DNA from 3 places in the Shewanella sp. MR-4 genome. Region 2 is predicted to be linked to each of the others. Evidence: riboswitches for the same ligand, from Rfam matches in the RefSeq annotation. Region 2 holds a riboswitch; each other region holds the start of a gene.
The links. Region 2 has a riboswitch for cyclic di-GMP ahead of gbpA (N-acetylglucosamine-binding protein GbpA). Riboswitches for the same ligand answer to the same signal wherever they lie in the genome.
Positions count from the first base shown of each region.

Region 1 (2,269 bases), 410 kb from region 2:
AGCGATATGCTCAAATCGGGTCAGCATGTGCATCAACTGAGCGCGCCCATGTCGATTGAGCAGTGGCATACACATCCTGTGATGGCGCAGCTTAATGCGCTTTCGGCCAGCCGCAGCGCCGAACTCTTGGCATTGATGGCGCGTCAACGCCACAATGCCGAGGCGTTCGACCCGATAGTCGACATTAAAAACGGCAAGGTCGAATATGTGAGCGGCTTGATTTTTAAAGGGGTGAATTGGCGGATTAGCGCGGGCCAGCATTGGCAAGTGCGAGGGCCCAATGGTTGTGGCAAGAGTACTCTGCTCGGACTGATTTTGGGCGACCATCCCCAGTGTTACAGCAATGACATTACCCTCTTTGGCCGACCCCGTGGTAGCGGCGAGAGTATTTGGCAGATTAAGCAACGGATTGGCATAGTATCGTCGGCATTGCATTTACAGTATCGCGTCAGTTGCTCGGCGCTCGATGTCTTATTGTCGGGTTTTTACGATTCCATCGGCCTGTATCACAAGCCCACTAAACCCCAATTGGATCTGGCCAAGGAATGGTTGGCGATTTTGCACATGAGTGAGTTTGCTAGCACGGGCTTTAAAAAACTGGATTACGGTCAACAGCGGCTATTGCTCATAGGCAGAGCCTTGATTAAACAGCCGTTATTATTGATTTTGGATGAGCCTTATCAAGGGCTCGACTTTATCAATCGCACCTTAGTGATGCGGGCTTTGGATATGATTGCCGAGCATCATCTAAGCCAATTGTTGTATGTCTCCCACCATAGGGAAGATGCCTTGCCTGCCATCAAAAACTTTGTCGATTTTATCAAGCAGGATGAAGGTTATTCGGTGGAGGTGAGTCGCAGTCCTGATTAGGGGGCTTAATCCCTGTTAGATGCGGATGATTAACAGCGGCTGGTTGCCATAAGCGTTAGTTATTCAACCGCTTAACGTCGAATAAATTTAATACTAAAGTTTGACGCCTTCATTTTTATCTATCATCTTATAGTAGGATTTTAAGCTTGGCTTATTTTCCTACGTCAACTGACGAACAGGCACACCCGTTGTGAAACGGGGTCGCAAAGCTTCGGATCTTATTGTACAGGCTGTTATTAAGATGGCTGAGTTGCCGAATCAGGTGAAAAACCTTGGCGATATGCAAACCCAATGCATGCGCTAACGGGATATGGATATTTGTTTTTTACCTTTCGGAGAATATATGAAATTTAAATCAACACTCGTAGCGTTAGCTACTTTAGTATTTGCTGGCTCAGTTAATGCCTCTGTTACCTATGATGAAAATGGTGTTGGGTTTGTGGGCAAAGGGGATATTCAATCGCTATTTGATTGGAATAATAGTCAATTACAGGACAATGCAAAATTTTTGCATTTTCAATTTATTACAACTGGCACTGTGACATGGAGATGTAAGAAAGCACATGCTAATGAGAATGCTGATGGCGAAGGCTTGTATGTGACTATGAGCAGTCAAACAACAATGCTCGGAGCGAATGCTTCAGTTGAGGCTCGTAAAAATGCACCTGCAAAAATCACTGGTTTCTATCTTAATGGAATTGACGGCTCATTGAGTGGAGAAACCTTAGGCGATCAGGATTGTTCTACTGTAGGTAAAGTTACTCCTAGCGGTAAAAAAGTTGAGAATGCTGTTGAGTATGTCTATGTTGAGAATTCGGCAAAATTCGAAGGTCTTGAAAGTCCATTATTGCAAGTTAGTTTCAGCCCATCTGACGAAATAGGTGCTGAGTGGTTTGATTTACCAGTCACTGAATAGGCAAGCTAGAGTCAGTTTATCTTCTATTGTAGTGGCTCATTAACCACAATCGAATTCGGAGTCTCGTTGTTAGGGACTCCTTATCATCAATACCAGCTCTTGTTGCTTTGTTCGATTGTTAGGACGGTATTCGATCCTAGATCACTCATTCTTCCTCAGTTTGTTCTTGCGATACTAATGAGTAAGGCCGCGCGATGGCGTGACGGATATCATTCAATGAAAACACCTTCGAGAAGCGCCCAAAGGTTTTGCCATAAAACACGGTTTCGACCACTGGTAGGCTAAAGACATGGTAGCTGGCGGCAATCTCGCCTTGAGCCTCACAGTCGATATACGCCAGCGCCATTTGGGGAAACTCCCTTGCAAGCATATCCGTAATCTGAGGCTTCAGTGCCTGACACACACCACAGCTTGGCGCGCCAAAGAGCAAAACTACCGCATGGTGTTGATTCAACAGTGAGTCGAGCATGGCTCGAGATTCAA
Region 1 is NC_008321.1:4,028,187-4,030,455, reverse strand. Features, by position in the region: gene SHEWMR4_RS17645 (ATP-binding cassette domain-containing protein) at 1-870, shown strand, start outside; cyclic di-GMP riboswitch class I at 1,039-1,128, shown strand; gene SHEWMR4_RS17640 (hypothetical protein) at 1,214-1,786, shown strand; gene SHEWMR4_RS17635 (thioredoxin family protein) at 1,932-2,269, opposite strand, start outside.
Region 1: linked by a shared signal. The riboswitch ahead of SHEWMR4_RS17640 (hypothetical protein) and the one ahead of gbpA (N-acetylglucosamine-binding protein GbpA) in region 2 are both predicted to bind cyclic di-GMP.

Region 2 (2,269 bases):
CAAGTGTAGAGGTACAGCAACGTATGCTGGCACATTTCCACAAAGCCGATGCTGATTACGGTCAACGTATCCAAACTGCACTCGGGTTATAAGTTAATTCGTTAACCCCATAAAAAAGGCCAGTGTTATCACTGGCCTTTTTGTTTATCTTCATTTTATCAATCAGTTAACCATTAAGGTTGCTACGCCGAGCAGGGCAAACAAAATTGCGCAGCCCCTGTGGATCCACTTCATTGGTAATTTTTCGGCACTAAAATGTCCCGCAATAACCACTGGGACGTTCGCTAGCAACATACCCAAAGTAGTACCTGCAACCACCATGGCTAAGGCATCGTATTTAGCGGCTAAAACGACAGTTGCGATTTGGGTTTTGTCGCCCATTTCGGCGATAAAGAACAGAATAAAGGTCGCAACAAAGGGTCCCATCTTATAGAAACGGCTCTCTTCGGCGTCCACTTTATCGGGGATCAGTACCCAGAGTGCAATCGCAAAGAAGGAGGCGGCAACCAAGTAGCGTGCTACATCTGGGCTCACCCAGTTAATCGCCCATTGGCCAAGCCAGGCGGCGGCAAAATGGTTAAACAGGGTTGAGAGTAAAATCCCCAAGATAATCGCAGTTTTATTTTTAAATCTTGCAGCGAGTAATAGGGCAAGCAGTTGGGTCTTATCGCCAATCTCGGCGATGGCAACCGTAAAGGTTGAGGCGAGTAACGCTTCCAAGTGTGATCCTTTTAGGGGTGGTTTTTGACATAAGCACAATAGACCGTCCACCCCTAGGTGCGGTTACTGTGCTCAGGTCTTGCAGGACAAATCGATGATTTGCTGTGAACACCATGGCATGCGGCCAAGTATGTTGATGTTCACCCTGAATATCGATGGCTCGAAATCCAGTTAGCTACTCCCCCGAAGCGAGGTGGGCATTATACCCAAGTGAAACAGGGTTTCAAGATTAAACTCATCGAGTCAGAGGGCAAATAATCTGACAGGCGCCAATAAAATACCGCTTATCGTTTTGTAACGCTTTGAATTGTAATAACTTAAATTTTGACAACGCTGTCTTTTGTTGTTAGATTAGCCGGGTCTCAACGTTTAAGTTACATACTGTTAACTTCAATGGAGATCCACCGTATTTGGCAAACTAATTGAAAAATTAGGACGCAAAGCCTCCGGTCTAAGGTTGTAAAGGGATGTTGAAACTAAGATAGCGGGGTTGCCTCAGAATTGAGCTGATGCTTTCAATTCTTTGAAAAATAAACGGCTTTGCTTAATGCTGTTTTGCCTAAATACCACTTTTATACCTATGCCAATCTCGTCGAGAAAGGCGCCCTACGGAGTACAATAAAGTGGCACATCTAACTGCTTTTACATCAATCACAAATGCTAACCACAAACACCCACAACTGGCTCGTTTAAGCCTAATTGCCTTGGCCCTAAGCGCTACGAGTGCGCTAGTTAGCCAAACGGCGTCGGCCCACGGTTATGTGGTTTCACCAGAATCACGCTCATACGCCTGTAAAACTGGCAGCAATTTAAACTGCGGCGCCGTTCAATGGGAACCGCAAAGTGTTGAAGGTCCATCAGGTTTTCCTGAGTCAGGCCCTGCCGACGGCAAAATTGCCAGCGCAGCCAACGCAGCGTTTTCTCCCTTGGATGAACAGAGCCCAAGTCGTTGGTCTAAGCATGACATTAAGTCGGGTTGGAATGACTTTAGCTGGCAGTTCACCGCTAACCATGTGACCCGCAATTGGCGTTACTATTTAACTCGTCAAGGCTGGGATCAAAACCAAGCCTTGAGCCGTGCAAGCTTTGACTTAGCTCCCTTCTGTGTGGTCGACGGAGGTATGGTTCAGCCGCCTAAGTTAGTGACACATAACTGTTATGTGCCTGAAGACAGAAGCGGTTATCACGTGATTTTGGCCGTGTGGGAAGTCGGTGATACCACCAACAGTTTCTATAATGCTATCGATGTGAACTTTAGCTCTGGTGTTGTGGTGCCGGGCGAGTGGACCGATATTGGCGATATCAATCCGTCACTTGATCTTAAGGCGGGTGATAAGGTGATGACGCGGGTGTTTGATGCTAATGGCGAGCAAACTGCCAAGCAGACTCAGATAACCATTGCCGACACTACTCAAGGTGCCAAGCAAAATTGGCCATTCCTGTTAGCCAGTGCCATTAATGCCCAGCAGCCACAACTTAAGGCGGGGCAGAAGAATCCCTCTGGGGTGATCTCGCCCGTTTACGGTAAAAATGAGATTTATGCCGCGCC
Region 2 is NC_008321.1:3,620,481-3,622,749, reverse strand. Features, by position in the region: gene katB (catalase KatB) at 1-92, shown strand, start outside; gene SHEWMR4_RS15890 (TMEM165/GDT1 family protein) at 163-720, opposite strand; cyclic di-GMP riboswitch class I at 1,123-1,218, shown strand; gene gbpA (N-acetylglucosamine-binding protein GbpA) at 1,344-2,269, shown strand, end outside.

Region 3 (2,269 bases), 260 kb from region 2:
TTTACAGAATTACCATTTAGCGATTGCTGTACCTGGACTCGTACAACAGAATCGTTTGGTCTCCTGTAAGTCTTTGCCCGGTCTCAATGGGCTAAGCTTTGAAACCTTGAAAACCCAAGGGGAACTTAAGTTTATCTGCAATGATATCGACGCTGGTATGCAGGCAACCTGTGACGAAAAATATGCCTGTGAGTTGTTAGTCATGTGTGGCACTGGGATTGGCATGTCGATCGCGTTGAGCGGCAAGGCTTTTACTGGCGCGACTGGGGTTGCGGGGGAGCTAGGACATTGCCGAGTGATGACAGAATCGGGGGAATTTAGTCTCGAACAACTCGCCAGTGGCGATTCTATCCGCAGCCGCAAGATTTCTACCGCCGATGATTTATATCTCGCCGGCACTTATCTGGGGATGGGGCTAGCGTGGGCGGTCAATCTGTTTAATCCAAATCGGATTTGGTTAGCGGGCGGCATGATGAACAGCGCGCCTTACTACAAGGGTTGTCTCGATAGTTTAAGACGCATGGCCCTAAGTGCACCGTTAGCCGAAATGAAGATTAATCGTGTCGATGATATGGAAACCTTGGTTTGCCGAGGTTTGTCGGTGATCTTGGCAAGGGATTACTCGAAGAGCGCTGCTTAGCGGCATTCGGCTAAGTTAGAATAAGCCGAGGTTGAGGCGTCATAAGTTCGACCACAATTCAACCTCAGCTATTATGTGGTCACAAAATAAAGATAAAAATCATGCGGTCATTGGGTAAGAGTGCTTCTGTATTGAAGCGCACCGATTCAATGGCCGTATTTTTATTCGCACTCCTTATACCGCACCCTATTCCGTGTCGATATTAATACTTTCGACTTATTTTTCTGTGCGCTATCCAGCTAACGCCAACAGCCGATGATGAGAGGCGGTTTTCATATAATTTTATTTAAACACAATGATTTAATATCATTTTATAATGAATTTATGTGCCTATTTTTACGAATGATACGGCGATAGCAATCGGTATAACAGCCTAGCTGTTAATATTTGGTTGCAATTTGGTTGGGTTGCGACATATGCTAAATAACGTAATGACAACGTTGTCATTATTGTGAAAGGCAAACCAATTGAAAGATTGGGACGCAAAGCCTCCGGTCTAAGGGTCGTTTGTACCTATGATAGCGGGGATACCGCAGGTTGTTCTTCATGTTGCCGTTGTACGCACATGGTTTTAAGAGTGTTGTATCCTGTCTATGCTTTGTTTGCCTTATTGATGCATAACTTACTCAATAGGGAATTTTCATGTTTAAGACTCAAATCTCCACCACTGCGATGCTGGTGGCTTCGGTGCTGGCATCCGTCGCCAGTTTTCAAGCATTTGCCGCGCTCCCAGGAAAACCTACCTTAGGTTGGGGAGAAACCAAGTTTGCTATTATCGAGGTGAATCAAGCCGCCTCAGCCTATAACCAGTTAGTGACGGTTAAGGATGCTGCCGACGTGTCGGTAAATTGGAACCTGAATAATGGCGATATTGGCAACAAAGCCCAAGTGTTGCTCGATGGCAATCTGGTTTGGGAAGGACCCGCCAGCGCCAATGGGGTCGCTAATTTTAAGGTGAACAAGGGCGGCCGTTATCAAATGCAAGTGCAATTGTGTAACAGTGACGGTTGTACGGCGAGTGATGCTAAACAAATCCTCGTGGCAGATACTGATGGTAGTCACTTAGCGCCACTGAATGCGCCTTTGAAAGAAAACAATCGTCCCTATGCGAATAAATCCGGCAAAGTAGTCGGGGGTTATTTTGTGGAGTGGGGAGTTTATGGCCGTAAGTTCCCCGTCGATATGGTGCCAGCACAAAACTTAACCCACATTTTATATGGCTTTACTCCTATATGTGGCGGCAATGGCATCAACGACAGCCTAAAAGAAATCGAAGGCAGCTTTGAGGCATTGCAACGTGCCTGTGCTGGCCGTGCCGATTTTAAAGTTGCAATTCATGACCCTTGGGCTGCGATTCAAAAGCCGCAGGCGGGTGTGAGTGATTATTCCGACCCTTACAAAGGCAACTTCGGCCAATTGATGGCGTTAAAACAAGCCTATCCCGATCTGAAGATCCTCCCCTCCGTTGGCGGCTGGACGCTCTCGGATCCCTTCTACTTTTTAGGGGATAAAACCAAGCGTGACACCTTTGTGGCCTCGGTGAAGGAGTTTTTACAAACTTGGAAATTCTTTGATGGTGTTGATATCGACTGGGAATTTCCCGGCGGCAGTGGTGCTAACCCAAGCTTA
Region 3 is NC_008321.1:3,356,196-3,358,464, reverse strand. Features, by position in the region: gene SHEWMR4_RS14725 (ROK family protein) at 1-640, shown strand, start outside; cyclic di-GMP riboswitch class I at 1,088-1,175, shown strand; gene SHEWMR4_RS14720 (glycosyl hydrolase family 18 protein) at 1,283-2,269, shown strand, end outside.
Region 3: linked by a shared signal. The riboswitch ahead of SHEWMR4_RS14720 (glycosyl hydrolase family 18 protein) and the one ahead of gbpA (N-acetylglucosamine-binding protein GbpA) in region 2 are both predicted to bind cyclic di-GMP.